Regions from separate parts of the uncultured Exiguobacterium sp. genome, predicted to be linked through region 2. Evidence: riboswitches for the same ligand, from Rfam matches in the RefSeq annotation. Region 2 holds a riboswitch; the other holds the start of a gene.

Region 1 (8,143 bases), on a different contig from region 2:
ACCGATGATACCACGTGGTAAGTTCTTTTGCGGATCGCGGACTTCTTCTGCTGCTGATGTAACAGCATCAAAACCGATATACGCGAAGAAGACGATCGCGGCACCTGAGAAGACGCCTCCCCAACCGAATGGTGTGAATGGTGCCCAGTTCGATGGTTCAACGTAGCCGACACCAACGACGATGAACAACACAACGACTGCTAATTTGATGACGACCATGATGTTGTTGACACGCTTCGTTTCCTTGATTCCCATCGACAACAATGCCGTAATGGCAAAGAGGATTAGGAAGGCTGGAAGGTTGAAGTATGTCTTGGCTCCTTCGACTGCTCCAGGAGCTGCTGAGAGAGCAGTTGGTACATGGATATTGAATCCTGCGAGTAAAGACTGGAAGTAGCCAGACCAACCGGCTGCTACGGCACTGGAGGCAAGTCCATATTCGAGAATCAAGTTCCACCCGATGATCCAAGCAAAAATTTCTCCCATCGTTGCGTACGTATACGTATAGACGGATCCACTGACCGGAATCGTTGATGCGAATTCAGCGTAAGCAAGAGCAGCTAGACCACAGGCGATGGCAGATAAGATGAATGATACGATAAGTCCTGGTCCTGCAGTCAACGCTCCTGTTCCTGTCAAAACAAAGATTCCGGTTCCGATGATGGCGCCAATTCCTAAAAACGTTAAATCCATCGCGCCAAGATTTCGAGCAAGTCCACTGTTGCGTTTACTTGCAGCAATCATAGCGGAAACATCTTTTTTCCGCGTCAAACTCATGATGTACTTCCCCCTATATTCGTTGTGATTTGTCTTACGAAGCGAGTCGTTCGCAAGAACTTAATCAAAAATTTACGAAGTTTTCTGATAAATTGATATAGGTCATTGTACCTATTTGTTTTTTGAGTGACGCTTTCATCTGTTAAAGAACAAAAAATACCTCAAAAATATCGGTATGTAACAGATGTTACATACTGATATTTTTCTCTCTTTTCAGTTCATGTCTCAAATCGTTTTCCGTGTCTTCGTCCATTCCAAAAACACTTGGTAATCCAGCTTTGTTCGAATGACATAAGCTTCTGACCAGCGTTCGATTTGCTTCAAAAAAGCGGTATCGGAAACACCGATGGCTCGAATGATTTCAACGTCCGCATGATGAGTCAGTATTTTTTCTTTAATACCAGCATCCTGATCCGCTCGTGCATGCACTTTGGCGGTAATTTGACCTTGAATACATAACACATTTTCAAGGTCTTCCTGACTTTTTATATGCTTCGCCTTTAGTTTTTTCTTGTATGGTGAACGCTCGCGTACATAATATTCCTTTTTTCCGATCGTCAGATAACCAAGATATGGATCTTCATGTGCCTGCATCGCTTTTTGAGATGTGATGATCCGTCGTCCTTGATGGACGGCTTCTGCTTCCGGTCGATAGACAGGCAGGAATAACGAAGGAACGGACGTTTGCGCTTGTTTCATCTCAAGAATCAAATCTTCTTCTCCACCTTTGCCCTCAATCAGAATGTAATAGCGCTCAAGACCAATCGATGCTGTTCCGCTATCTAGCTTACGAACGATATCCTTAATCGTATAGAACGATTCTTCACGGCGATCCTCGGCGTCAATCGTCTCGATGTAGGAAGACCAGGCAGATTCGATTGCTGATCGTGTCGCGTCATCTACTGCTTCCATATCGGGTAATGTACAAAAACGTCTCACACCATCCACTAGCTCCGTTCGCTCCCCCATTAATTCCTCACGTTTCTTTTCTGCTTTTTTGATTAACTTCTTGATTGGTCCTTTTGTATTGTCCCGCGTAAAACAGACATCACTCGGATCTTTTCCGAGAGCGTACTTTTTTAAATCGTGTAAGTATTCGAGAACATAATTGCGAATCGCAGGAGTCGGATCATATCCTGCCTCTTCGGCGAACAATCGGACAGAGACCGCCATGCGAATCAAATCATATAAATACGATCCTAAGTATCCTTCATCAAAATCATTGACGTCGTAGATGATTTCTCCTTTTGCGTTGCCATGAACACCAAAATTCTCGAAGTGAAGATCTCCCTGAATCCACGTCGGTTTATCACGAGGTGTGTCAAAACCAAGAGGAATCCGGGTCACATCATAATAAAACAGATGCGAACTTCCCCGGAAAAACCGAAATGGACTCAAGCTCATCTTGTCGTACTTCTCCTGACGTGCTTGCTCATCAAGCTGACGGATTTCATGATCGTAGAAATCAAGGACCTTCGCAATCGTCATCTGTCGAATCTCTTCGTACACGGGCTGAAACATTCAATTCTCTCCTCTCCATTTGAAAAAAAAGCAGTCAAAACGAAATCGTTTGACTGCTCCCTGCGTGTTACTCGAAATGTTTTTTATATTCCCCATATCCTGCCGAATCAAGCTCTTCTACCGGAATAAATCGTAATGCCGCTGAGTTGATACAATAGCGAAGACCACCAAGTTCCGTCGGGCCATCGTCAAAAATGTGACCAAGGTGACTATCCGCATTCGCAGAACGCACTTCCGTCCGCGTCATCCCGTGACTCGTATCGAGTTCGACTTCCATCTTGTCTTCTGAGATCGGTTTAGCGAAGCTCGGCCAACCACAGTTCGATTGGAACTTGTCTTTTGATGTGAAGAGTGGTGTGCCATCAACGATATCGACATAAAGACCTGGACGTTCTTCGTCCCAATATTCGTTACGGAAAGCGGGTTCTGTTCCATTCTCTTGTGTGACTTTATACTGAATTGGTGTCAGACGCTCTTTCAGTTCTTTTTCCTTACCGTGATCCTTCCACGCTTCCTTGATGAATTTCGCGCGACCTGAGCCGACACTATACATCTGATAACGGAACGGATTCTTTTTATAATAATCTTGGTGATATTCTTCAGCTGGCCAAAACGGCTTTTCTGGACGAATCTCTACCGCGACCGGACGCGAGAAACGTCCTGATGCGTCAAGCGCTGCTTTCGAACGTTCCGCCGCTTCACGCTGTGCTTCATCGACATAAAAGATAGCCGGCTGATACGATTCACCACGGTCGTTGAACTGACCACCACCGTCTGTCGGATCGATTTGACGCCAGAAAATCTCGAGTAATTCTTCGTACGTAATGACGGACGGATCGTACGTGACTTCAACCGCCTCCAAGTGACCTGTCGTTTCCGAACAGACCTCTTTATAAGTCGGGTTCTCTGTATGACCACCGGTATATCCTGAAATGACCTGCTCTACCCCATCATATTTATGGAATGGCTTGACCATGCACCAGAAACAACCACCTGCAAATATTGCTTTTGCCATCTATCTTCCCCTCCTCTGTATATGACTATTTTACCGCGTTCAGAGAATGGACTCGACTTTCCTGCTCATTCAATCCTCTGGGTTCGCTTTTAGACGACGCATGACGAAGTAAATCGCTGCAAAGACAAGAAGAAGACCTCCAAGCGAATACCAAATGTTATTCAAACGATAAATCATTTGATATAGGGCAAGCGTCACAAGCAATAATGCGATCGGTAAGAAGGCACGCTTAAAGTGGTACCAGTAATTCACGAAGATCGCCTCCTGTTTTTCTTTCATCTTACTTGAAGCGACATCTAAAAAGCCACCTTCATTTGAAGGCGGCTAGTGGATTACGATTGACGTGGATGTTCTGGGAAGTCCATCTCGTCATAACGAACGATTGACGTCCGGTTTTTGAATTTATGTCCTAACCAGAAGGCAAGGAACAATGGAATACCGACATACGTTGCGGCGATCCCGACCCAATCAATTTGATCCGCGAGGAATGCGGCATAGTTTTGACCAACGATGACGAGGAAACAAAGACCGAATGCGAACAGCGGACCGAATGGGAACGCTGGTGCAACATATGGTAAGTCTTTCAACGAGTGACCTTGTGCAAGGAATCCTTTACGGAAACGATAGTGACTGATCGCAATCCCGAGCCATGCGATGAAACCTGTCATCCCTGAAGCATTGAGTAACCACAAGTAGACTTGTCCACCAAACATTGACGTCAAGAAACAGAGTGCACCGATTGCTCCTGTTGCGAGCAAGGCGTTACGCGGCACACCGTTTTTCGATACTTTCGCGAATAACTTCGGTGCATCTCCTTGGCGAGCAAGCGTATAAAGCATCCGTGTTGAAGCATACATACCTGAGTTTCCGGCAGATAGAACAGACGTCAAGATGACGGCGTTCATGAGCGCTGCCGAGAAGGCAAGCCCTGCTTTTTCAAAGACGAGCGTAAACGGACTGACGGCGACGTCCGTAATGTCATTCGAAACCAAGTTCGGGCTCGTATACGGAATGAGCATTCCGATGACGAAAATCGCAAAGACGTAGAAAAGTAAGATGCGCCAGAAGACTTGTTTGACTGCTTTTGGAACATTCTTTTTCGGATCTTCCGATTCACCCGCTGCAATCCCGACCAGTTCTGTACCCTGGAAACTGAATCCGGCAACGAGAATGATACCGATGACAGCAGGAATCCCACCGACGAACGGTGCATCCCCAAGTGCAAAGTTTTTAAAGCCAACCGGTGGCTCTGATGTAAAGACACCGAAAATCATCGCGACACCAACGACTAAGAAGACGATGACCGTGACGACTTTAATCATGGCGAACCAATACTCCGCTTCTCCGAATCCTTTAACGGAGAAGTAGTTCAAGCCAATCATGAGTAAGAGGAACAAAGCACTGAAGTAAAATCCAGGAACATCCGGGAACCAGTACGTCATGACGATTTGTGCTGCGACGAGCTCAACTGCGATCGTGACTGCCCAGTTGTACCAGTAGTTCCAACCGAGTGCAAAACCGAATGATGGATCGACGAATTTTGTTCCGTATGTCGAGAAGGATCCAGCAACCGGCATATACGCTGCCATTTCACCAAGACTTGTCATCAGGAAATAGACCATCAGACCAACGATTGCGTATGAGAGGAGCGCTCCACCTGGTCCTGCTGCTGCGACGGAAGCACCGGACGCAATGAAGAGTCCTGTTCCGATTGCACCGCCGATAGCGATCATCGACATATGACGAGCTTGTAATCCACGTTTTAATCCTTCTGCTGTCGAATCTGTTGTTTGTTTTACATCTAGATTGTTCATTTCGTTCGCTTCTCTCTGTTTAGATTTTTTGAGAGGACACTTTTTGAATGAAAAAAACAAAAAGCGCCCTCATCTTCCAGATGGAAGATGAGAACGCAACATAATAAAATGGATGCGCCTCATTCTACCGTCGTGAAAGATAGCTCTCCACAAGTAAGTGATACCCCACTTGTGACAGTATTAGACCTATTCGATCTAATCCCAATCGATCATCTTCAAAGCGATGATTGATTTCGGCAATTCTTCCTTTTCGATCACCTCATTTGCCGCTTGACGACATCCGTAACCGTACTCTTAAGAACTGCAACCTCCATCCCACTGGTTGAGTGAGAACTGAATTAAGTTAGTTATTACTACGCCATATTACACAAAACGCCACGAAATTGTCAATTGCCTTTTTCGAATATGAGGTAGTAGATGGTAAAAATCCGATATGTTTAGTACACTAAATGGTAGAAGTCCACTGAGAGAAAGGATGCTGCTTGCATGCCACAGGAACGTGATTTGCTGACTTATCGACTCGAGGAACAAATGCGTGTCATTCTTCGTACCCTGCGACGTGAACTTAATCGACTATTTGAAGGAACAGCGACCCGGAGTGAGTTTTTCATCTTGCGGAGCCTCTCAGAAAACGGTCCTCAGCGTCCGACACTTCTTGCGGAACAGTTTGAACTCGCTACGAGTCAAGTCACTGCTTTAACGGATAAGCTCTTCAAACAAGGATATGTCACACGGACACGCTCGACGGAAGATCGTCGTTCGATCGTACTCGCTTTGACGGATGACGGAGAACGTGCTTTTCGGGAACTCGAAATCGTCCGAAGAAACTATTTACAGGATCGCTTCGGAACCTTAACAGAAGAAGAACTTGAAACGATGATTCGTGTCTTCGATAAGATTTTACTGACGATGGATGAGGATACCCTCACTTCGTCTTCATGAAAACGGTAGATTTTCTACCGTTTTTTCTTTTTTATCTAAACATTTCTCACGATCTAACCGTTACCTAGATGAGTATAACGGAAGTATATATATGGAAAACTGTTAGCTGGGGGAGTTGGGAGGATTTGTTGTCCATCATGAATCAATTCATCATTAATTTTTGTCTACTATTTACAACGATTACTCTCTTGTTCTTACCATTTCGGAATCAGCCGCGTATTTCGCTCAATTCAAGCTGGAGCACACGTCTCATATTAGGCGCTGTCTCTGGGCTGATTGCGGTTTTATTGATGTTCAATGGAATCCAGATTGATATCGCCCGTGTGGATCTACGAATCGTTCCCGTCGCGATTGCCATGCTATTCGGTGGTTTCCCGAGCGCCATCGTTGCAGGTGTGATGATCATCGGGACACGTTACTTCTTGACACCTGTCGATCAGATGGAAGGCTTTTATCTGTCCACACTGATTATCGTATTATTCATTTCGACGATCGGAATCGTACGTCGTTTCGTTCATGTCTCGACGCGCCATTTTCAATTATTGGTGTTGATCGGTATTCTCTATTCGTTACCTGCCATCTATATCCTGACACACAGCTGGTCAACGTTTTTTAAAATCTCGATTGCGTACGTCTTTTTTAATTTACTAGCTGGATTTGTTGCCTTTCGATTGCTAACAGAATTACGACGTCACTTTGAAAACATCCAGTATCAGCAGAAATTAGCGATGACGGATGCCTTGACCGGACTTGCCAATCGGCGCCGTCTCGATGATTCGCTGTCACTTGTCGGTTCGACCGATCAAGGCTATTCACTTGTCTTAATCGATATCGACTTCTTCAAGCACGTCAATGATACATATGGTCATGACGCAGGTGATGATGTATTACGTCAACTCGGCATGACGCTCGCTTCCTTAACACGTCCGGACGATCTCGTCGGACGGTACGGTGGCGAAGAATTTTTGATCATCTTACCAAGCACCACAGCTAAAGAAGCTCAAAAAATCGCAGAATTGGCTCGGATGACAGTCGCACGCAACCTGTTCCCGACAGCGGACGTACCGGATCTACAAATCACGATCTCGCTTGGGATTGCACATTCTAGTGGTTCTCATACGTCCCTTGAAGCGTTACAACAAGCAGATAAAGCGTTGTATTATTCAAAAGAAAGCGGACGAAACCGAAGCACGATCTATACGAAGGAACTCGCTTTCCGACAAGCCTGAACACGAGACGCTTCCTATTTAGGAGCGTCTTTTTCTATGCACTCATTCCGTCTCTTCGGGAAAGCCGATGCTCTCAACCGTTCCAAAGACGATCATCCGGCTCAATTGTTCCGCCATATAAGCCGCTGAATATGGTCGACCGTTCCGCAACCAGGAAATCAATAATCCTAACTGTCCACCAATGACGTAGTTCAATAGCAAATCCCGATCGACAAAGGTTGCATCCTCTGCGACTTGCGGTCGAAAAACGAGGCGATAATTCTCTTTCAACGTATCAAGAAAACGCGAGATGAATGTTTTGATGGGACCTTGAACGAGCATCGTCTGATAAAACAATTCATTTTCTTCAATGTGAATGAATAAACGAGCAAAATAACGACTGACCTGTTCGACGGTCGGAAACACGGTAGCTTTACCTGTAATCCGAATCGCTTGTTCGAGCGTCATCATCTGTTCCTCGACGATTTGGTCAAGTAAATCATATTTATCTGTATAGTGCGCATAAAAGGTCGAGCGGTTCACCCCCGCCCCGTCCGTCAGCATCTTGACGGTGATGCTTGAAAAACTGTTCGTCTTCAATAAACGAAACAATTCCATCGTGATACGGTCACGTGACCGTTTCGGTCGTGGATCACGGCTCTCATTCATCTGTATTTCACTCCTTTTTCATCTTCTTTTCATAAATGAATCCGTTACCATTTACTTTTCCAACATTTTGTCGGAAATTGTCGGTTGTTTGTTATCTAACTATCCATATAATTAACTATATTAATTACTCCTCCCCCCAGAGGAGTACTTTTTTTGAATCGATTGTACACAAGAAAGGATGCTAACACACCCATGAG
Region 2 (8,143 bases):
AGAAGAAAATGTAAGTCTTTTTGAAAGAAATCCTGCAAAAAGGGTTTCTTTTTTTTGTTTTCTATGTATATATATAATTCATAATGAATTTTTATACAGAAAGATGAATTAAAAACCAGGAGGGAATTATACATGTCGAAACAAAAATTGATCTTAGCGTACTCTGGAGGACTCGATACATCAGTAGCCATCAAATGGTTGAGCAAGGACTATGACGTCATTGCCTTATGCATGGATGTCGGAGAAGGTAAAGATTTATCCGTCATTAAAGAAAAAGCACTCCTCGTCGGTGCGATCGAATCGATCGTCCTCGATGTCAAAGAAGAATTCGCACAAGACTTCGTCTTGCCAGCACTTCAATATGGTGCCCACTACGAAAATGCCTATCCGTTGATTTCAGCGCTTTCGCGTCCGTTAATCGCAGAAAAGCTCGTCGAAGTCGCGCATCAGCACGGTGCGACGGCTGTCGCTCACGGATGTACCGGAAAAGGGAATGACCAAGTCCGGTTCGAAGTTTCGGTCGCAGCACTTGATCCATCACTCGAAGTCATCGCACCGGTCCGGGAATGGAAATGGTCACGGGAAGAAGAAATCGCTTATGCAAAAGAAAACAACGTGCCGATCCCGATCAACCTCGACAGCCCATACTCAATCGACATGAACCTTTGGGGACGGAGTAACGAATGTGGCGTCCTAGAAAACCCTTGGACAGAGCCACCGCAAGACGCTTACGCGTTGACAGTAGCGCCAGAAGACGCTCCGGATCAGGCAGAAGAAGTCATCATCGGCTTTGAAGCAGGTGTTCCGGTCTCGATCAACGGAACGACGTATTCACTGGCGAAACTGATCACGGAACTGAACATCATCGCTGGAGCACATGGTGTCGGACGGATTGATCACGTCGAGAACCGTCTCGTCGGTATCAAATCACGGGAAGTCTATGAGTGCCCAGGTGCAACGGTTCTACTCAAAGCGCACGCCGCACTCGAGACGATTACATTGACGAAGGACGTCGCACATTTCAAACCACTGCTCAGTAAACAATACGCAGAAACAATCTATAACGGTCTCTTCCACGCACCATTGACGAAAGGCTTGAAAGCATTCTTGACGGCGACACAACAGGACGTCACAGGAGAAGTTCGCGTTAAACTGTTCAAAGGAAATGCAACCGTGACAGGTCGTCAGTCTGCAGTCTCACTCTATGATGAGAAACTTGCGACGTACACGAAAGAAGACGCGTTCGATCATGAAGCAGCAAAAGGCTTCATCAAATTACACGGACTTGCCGTTTCGACGCATGCGAGCGTACATCGTCAGGCGGGTGTCACGAAATGACCAAACTCTGGGGTGGACGTTTTACGGAAAGTGCTTCCGCTCAAGCGGAAGCCTTCGGAGCATCGATCACGTTCGATCAAAAATTAGCGAGCGTCGATTTAAAAGGCAGTCTCGCACACGCGCAGATGCTATTTGAGCAAGGAATCCTCGCTCAAGACGAGTGGACACAAATCGAGCAAGGACTGAAGCAACTGGAAACGACGTTAACAGACCATTCCTATACGTTAGCGGATGAGGACATTCATATGAACCTCGAGCGTTTGTTGACGGAACAGATCGGTCCGGTTGCAGGAAAACTGCATACGGCACGAAGTCGAAACGACCAAGTCGCAACCGATTTACATCTATGGATGGAACAACATGTCGAAGCGTTGACGACAGCATTACGCGAGCTCCAATCGGTCATCACGGAACAAGCGGAGCAACATATCGAGACAGTCATGCCAGGTTATACGCATTTGCAACGGGCACAACCGATCTCCCTTGCGCATCACTTGCTCGCTTATTTCTGGATGTTCGAACGTGATGTCGAACGGTTGACGGATAATCAAAAACGGATCCGAAAATCACCACTCGGAGCGGGGGCGCTCGCGGGGACGACATTCCCGATCGACCGTTTCCGGTCTGCTGAGTTGCTCGGTTTTGAGTCGGTTTATCCAAACAGTCTTGATGCTGTCTCGGACCGCGATTTCGTCATCGAATACCTCGGGATCGCCTCGACCGTCATGATGCATCTCTCGCGTTTTTGTGAGGAAATCATCATCTGGGCGTCGCAAGAATTCAGCTTCATCGAGTTATCCGATGCCTTCTCGACAGGATCGAGCATGATGCCACAAAAGAAAAATCCTGATTTCGCTGAGTTGATTCGTGGAAAAACGGGGCGCGTCTACGGTAACCTGATGGGCTTCTTGACGACGATGAAGGCATTACCACTCGCTTACAATAAAGACATGCAAGAGGATAAGGAAGGGGTCTTTGATACAGCCGACACCGTTCTCCAATCCGTTCAAATCTTCACCGGAATGATTGAATCCGCGACGTTTAAGACCGAAGCGCTCAAGAAGGCGACAATGCAAGACTTCTCGAATGCAACGGAACTCGCCGACTACCTTGTGACGAAAGGCATACCATTCCGGGAAGCACACGAAATCGTCGGGAAAGCCGTCCTCTACTGTGTGCAAACCGGTTGTTTCCTGAAGGACTTGAGTCTCGAAACGTATCAAACGTTCCATCCAGACATCACGGAAGACGTCTACCCGCTCCTCGATCCGGTTCAAGCAGTGGCACGCCGGACAAGCTACGGCGGTACAGGGTTTGCTGCCGTTTCGAAGCAACTCGAACTCGCGAAACAGCATCTTGCGAATTGATGGATTTTGAAAAAAATCAGTCAAATGACTGGATTTAACAAAAGATGTCTGCTATAACTGTAACTAACAACCGACAGATAGAGGCGCGGATGACATGAGTAGCATCATTCTTGAAGGCAAGCATGCTGAATGATGTGAAAGGGGAAGTCCGCCGAAGTGAACGAGAAGATGCTTCTTCTCATTTGCTGGTACAACGGTTAAGATCCGTTGTACTGCCGAAACCGATGTTTCGGAGCGCTATCTTACGTAAAAGAACGAATGACTTTGTCTTCGTTTGTCCGATCGTGATAACGACGGGCCGTAGGAACGCTCCTACCGGCCCGTCGTTTTTTTCTGTATCGGGACAAAGGAGATAGGATTGTGACAACTGTACTTAAATTTGGTGGAAGCTCGGTTGCGACTGTCGAACAGATTCAGTCTATTGCGAATTATTTGAAGAGTCGCGCAGCCGAAGGTGAAAAACTTGTCGTCGTCGTTTCAGCGATGGGCAAGATGACAGATTCTTTGATTGCTCAGGCGCAAGCCATCACGGATCGCCCCGAGCGCCGAGAACTCGATCGTCTGCTTGCCATCGGAGAAGAACAGACGATTTCATTACTCAGCATCGCCCTCAACTCACTCGGCGTCAAAGCGTTATCGCAAACAGGCGCACAAGCGGGAATCAGTACGATGGGATTGCATACGAAAAGTAAGATCAAACAGATTGATGGAGATCTATTACGACAAAAACTCGAAACGTACGATGTCGTCATCGTCGCCGGATTCCAAGGTGTCAACGAACTCGGTGATGTCACGACGCTCGGACGGGGTGGATCGGATACAACGGCTGTTGCCCTTGCGGCAGTCCTTGATAAACGGTGTGAAATCTACACGGATGTCGACGGTGTCTATACGGCTGATCCACGAATCCATGCTGCTGCTCAACCGATTCCGCACATCTCATATGATGAGATGATGGAGATGAGCGCCCTCGGGTCGAAGGTCATGGAAATGCGGAGTGTCGAACTAGGAAAAAAATACGGCGTACACATCTTCGTCGGGAAAACACTTGAATCGAAAAGGGGAACATGGATCATGGAAGCGACGGAAACAATGGAACAAAAAGCGGTCACGAGTGTCAGTGTGACGAAGAACGTCTTGACGGTATCAATCAAACACGTACCGCAAACGAACGCAGCGGTAGCCGATATCTTCGAACTCTTATCGAACCGCCACGTCAACATCGACATGATCAGTCAAACGACGTTCGACAGTGACATCTTCTTATCGTTCTCCTGTCCACTCGATGAGGAAGAGTTCCTCGATGAAGCATTGAAAGACATCATGGATCGCTTCACGACAGTCAAGGTCGACCGCCACAATCAGCATGCGAAGTTATCTGTCGTCGGAATCGGGATGCGGGATGCAACAGGTGTTGCTTCGAAATTGTTCGCAATCTTCCGAGCGGAGAATATCCCGTTCTATCAAGTCACGACATCAGAAATCAGCATCTCGTACACGATTGCACAAGCAGACATTGAACGGACGGTTGCAGCGATTGCAAACGCGTTCGAGTTATAAGGAGGAAAACAGCATGTATCATGTAGCCGTCATCGGAGCAACCGGCGCCGTCGGTCAAAAAATGTTACAAGTACTTGCAGAACTGGACTTCCCGGTCAGCCGCCTGTCCGCTTACGCTTCTGCTCGTTCAGCAGGGAACACGGTGCAGTTCAAGGGAGAAGATATTACGATCCAAGCGCTGACGCCAAACATCACGGAAGACGGGATCGATGTCGCGTTGTTCGCAGCAGGCGGAACGATCAGTGAGCAATATGCCCCGTTACTAGCTGAAAATGGAACACTCGTCGTTGATAATTCAAGTGCCTTCCGGATGCAGGAGACGATTCCACTCGTCGTGCCAGAAGTCAATCCGCAAGCGATTCAAGCGACAGACCGCTTGATCGCAAATCCGAACTGTTCGACGATTCAATCCGTCGTCGCTTTATCACCGCTCCAGTCACTCGGATTCGAACGGATCAACTATACGACGTATCAGGCCGTATCCGGTTCCGGTCAAAAAGGAATCGAGGATCTGGCACGCGGGGCACGCGGAGAAGAGCCCGTCAATTATCCGCATCCGATTCACGATAACATCTTGCCGCATATCGATGTGTTCCTTGAGAACGGCTATACGAAAGAAGAGCAGAAGATGATTGATGAAACACGGAAAATTTTCAATCTTCCAGCATTACCAGTCAGTGCGACATGTGTACGGGTTCCAGTCACGAATTCTCACTCGGTTGCAATCAACGTCACGTTTACGCAACCGACGACGGTTGAAGCGATCCGTGAAGCACTGGAAAACGCACCGGGCGTCGTCCTCATCGATGATGTCGCGAATACACGTTATCCGATGCCACTTGACGCAAGCGGGACGGACGACGTCTACGTCGGTCGGATTCGTCAAGATGATAGTCTCGCGAACACATTCCATCTCTGGTGTGTAGCCGACAACATTCGAAAAGGTGCCGCGTCAAACGCCGTACAAGTCGCACGCCAAGCGATCGAACAGTCGATTCATTCATAAAAAAGGAGGAGTTCTTCATGTTCAAAGGAGCAGGTACAGCGCTCGTCACACCATTTAATGAAGCAGGCGAGTTGGATCTACACGTATTCGAACGCTTGATCGAGCAACAACTCGCAGCAGGGATTCAGGCACTTGTCGTCGGAGGGACGACAGGAGAAGGTTCGACACTGACAAACACGGAATTTGAACAACTCTTGACGACTGCCGTTCAAGTCACGGCAGGACGAGTACCCGTCATTGCCGGAACGGGTTCGAACAACACGGCAGTAACAATCGAGAAGACGTTACTCGCAGAACGCCTTGGTGCGGACGCAGCGATGCTCGTCACACCGTACTACAATAAAACATCGCAAGCGGGTCTCGTCGCACATTTCACGGCGGTCGCTGATGCAACCGAATTACCAATCATGCTGTACAACGTTCCATCGCGGACAGGCGTTGCGATCGCAGTCGAAACCGCAGTGACGTTAGCACGTCATCCACGCATCCAAGCGTTTAAGGAGGCGAGTGGAGACGTCAGCTTCATGGGTGAACTGATGGCGGCGATTCCGGAAGATTTCGCGGTCTTCTGTGGAAATGATGATCAAATCCTGCCGTACATGGCATGGGGGGCACAAGGCGTCATCTCAGTTCTTTCGAACCCGTACCCAGCAGAGACACAAGCACTTGCTGAGGCGTTACTCGCGCAAGATCTCGTCACGGCTCGTCGGATTCAGGCAGACTTGTTACCGGTCATCGGTGCCTTGTTCAGTGACGTTAATCCGATTCCAGTCAAAGCATCGCTTGAAGAACTTGGCTTTGCTGTCGGTGCGCCGCGCTTGCCGCTCGTCCGTCAATCGGAAGCGGGACATGCCCACTTACTCGAAACGATGCGGGCTTACAAAGGAGTGGTTCGATGAAACTCGCGTTACACGGTTATGGGGCGACAGGACAATACGTCGTCGAACTCGCACCACAAAGTGTCGTGGCGATCGTTGACCGGACGAAGTCATCCGATACGATCGCTTCATATGCCGAGCTAACAGAGATGGCAGAGACGGTCGATGCAATCATCGACTTCTCGCATCCGAGTTTGTTACCGGATCTGCTCGCATATGGGCTGGCGACAAAAACACCACTCGTCATCGCGACGACTGGTTTTTCAGAGACGGAACTGGCATCGATCAAGGACGCCGCAAAAGAAATTCCAATCTTCCAGTCGTACAACATGTCGTACGGCATCGCGATGGTGCAGCAACTGCTGAAGACACTCGTACCACTAGCAGGAGCGTATGACATCGAATTGCTCGAGAAACATCACAACCAAAAAGTCGATGCGCCAAGCGGAACGGCGGAGTTGTTATTGCAAACGATTCAGACGGCACGTGACGTCACACCGGTATATGACCGGTCACAGACGCGACAAAAGCGAGAGACGAACGAGATCGGGATGCACGCGATGCGCGGTGGAACGATCTTCGGAGAACACGAAGTCTTATTCGCAGGTGTCGACGAATTGATTGAAATCAAACATACGGCGTTATCGAAAAAAGTATTTGCTTCTGGTGCGATCAAAGCAGCTGAAGCACTCATTCAAAAAACAGCGGGACTCTATACATTAGAGACGCTCTACACACAGGAGGATTCACATGTTACTCACTGATGCTTACGAAATTGCTAAATTCATTAAAGATGCTAAAAAACAAACACCGGTAAAACTTTACGTCAACGGCGATTTGGCGGGCTTGACGATCGAAGGCGCAACAGCGTTCGGATCAGATGAATCAAAGATTTTCTTCGCGGATGCAGGACTTGCGGCTACTTTCTTAGAAAAGTATTCAAATCGCATCACGGATGTTCACGTGGAGTATGACCGTCGCAACAGTGCGGTACCAATGCTTGATACACGTCACTTGAATGCGCGCATCGAGCCAGGTTCATGGATTCGTGATCATGTCGTCATCGGTGATAACGCGGTCGTCATGATGGGTGCGATCATCAATATCGGTGCATCAATCGGAGATGGTACAATGATTGATATGAACGCTGTCGTCGGTGCACGTGGGACGATCGGGAAAAACGTTCATGTCGGCGCAGGTGCCGTGGTCGCGGGTGTTCTCGAACCACCTTCAAAAACACCTGTTATCATTGAAGACGGTGTCTTGATTGGTGCGAATGCAGTCATCCTTGAAGGCGTGAAAGTCGGTAAAGATGCCGTCGTCGCTGCTGGTAGTGTCGTCACAGAAGACGTACCTGCTGGAAGCGTCGTTGCCGGAACACCTGCACGTGTCATCAAACAGAAAGATGCGAAAACAGAAGAGAAGACGCAATTGGTGGATGATTTACGTTCACTCTGATTGACGTCGAAGAGGAGGAAAACACATGGCAGTGGATACACAGTATGGAGAAGCAATTTGGTTAGATGGAGTCTTTCATGATCCGAAAGATGCGAACACAAGCGTCATGTCACATGCGATTCACTATGGTAGTGGATTCTTTGAAGGAATCCGTGCTTACGCGACACCGGACGGACCGGCGATTTTCCAATTGAAGGAACATATCGAACGTCTCTTCCGCAGTTGTGCGTATTATCATGTCACGATTCCGTATACGGTTGATGAACTCGTCCAAGCGACGATTGATCTCGTTGCGAAAAACGGATTCGAATCTTGTTATATCCGTCCATTCGTGTTCCTCGGTACGCCATGGCAAGCATTGATGGCGAAAGATACGACGGTTCATGTCGGTATCTCTTGCTGGGAGCTTGGAGAATACTTCGATAAAGGCGCTGGCATCCGTGCCAAAGTCGCATCATACCGCCGTGTCTCATCAACGATGATGCCGATGCAAGCGAAAGCGGCTGCGAACTATATGAACTCTCAACTTCTAAAAG

What was found. Region 2 has a riboswitch for lysine ahead of ACHWTJ_RS00440 (aspartate kinase). Riboswitches for the same ligand answer to the same signal wherever they lie in the genome.
Region 1: it holds a riboswitch for lysine, as region 2 does, so the genes downstream of both, ACHWTJ_RS14315 (amino acid permease) here and ACHWTJ_RS00440 (aspartate kinase) in region 2, are expected to answer to the same signal.

The regions. Positions count from the first base shown of each region.
Region 1 covers NZ_CAXYJR010000007.1:51,805-59,947, reverse strand. The annotation lists gene ACHWTJ_RS14335 (amino acid permease) at 1-777, opposite strand, end outside; gene ACHWTJ_RS14330 (DUF2252 domain-containing protein) at 1,003-2,298, opposite strand; gene msrA (peptide-methionine (S)-S-oxide reductase MsrA) at 2,366-3,313, opposite strand; gene ACHWTJ_RS14320 (hypothetical protein) at 3,383-3,565, opposite strand; gene ACHWTJ_RS14315 (amino acid permease) at 3,646-5,127, opposite strand; lysine riboswitch at 5,260-5,448, opposite strand; gene ACHWTJ_RS14310 (MarR family winged helix-turn-helix transcriptional regulator) at 5,614-6,069, shown strand; gene ACHWTJ_RS14305 (diguanylate cyclase domain-containing protein) at 6,207-7,298, shown strand; gene ACHWTJ_RS14300 (TetR/AcrR family transcriptional regulator) at 7,341-7,946, opposite strand; gene ACHWTJ_RS14295 (HlyD family secretion protein) at 8,139-8,143, shown strand, end outside.
Region 2 covers NZ_CAXYJR010000002.1:42,468-50,610, forward strand. The annotation lists gene ACHWTJ_RS00425 (GNAT family N-acetyltransferase) at 1-14, shown strand, start outside; gene ACHWTJ_RS00430 (argininosuccinate synthase) at 133-1,338, shown strand; gene argH (argininosuccinate lyase) at 1,335-2,705, shown strand; lysine riboswitch at 2,776-2,953, shown strand; gene ACHWTJ_RS00440 (aspartate kinase) at 3,066-4,265, shown strand; gene ACHWTJ_RS00445 (aspartate-semialdehyde dehydrogenase) at 4,279-5,271, shown strand; gene dapA (4-hydroxy-tetrahydrodipicolinate synthase) at 5,289-6,170, shown strand; gene dapB (4-hydroxy-tetrahydrodipicolinate reductase) at 6,167-6,913, shown strand; gene dapD (2,3,4,5-tetrahydropyridine-2,6-dicarboxylate N-acetyltransferase) at 6,900-7,607, shown strand; gene ACHWTJ_RS00465 (branched-chain amino acid transaminase) at 7,633-8,143, shown strand, end outside.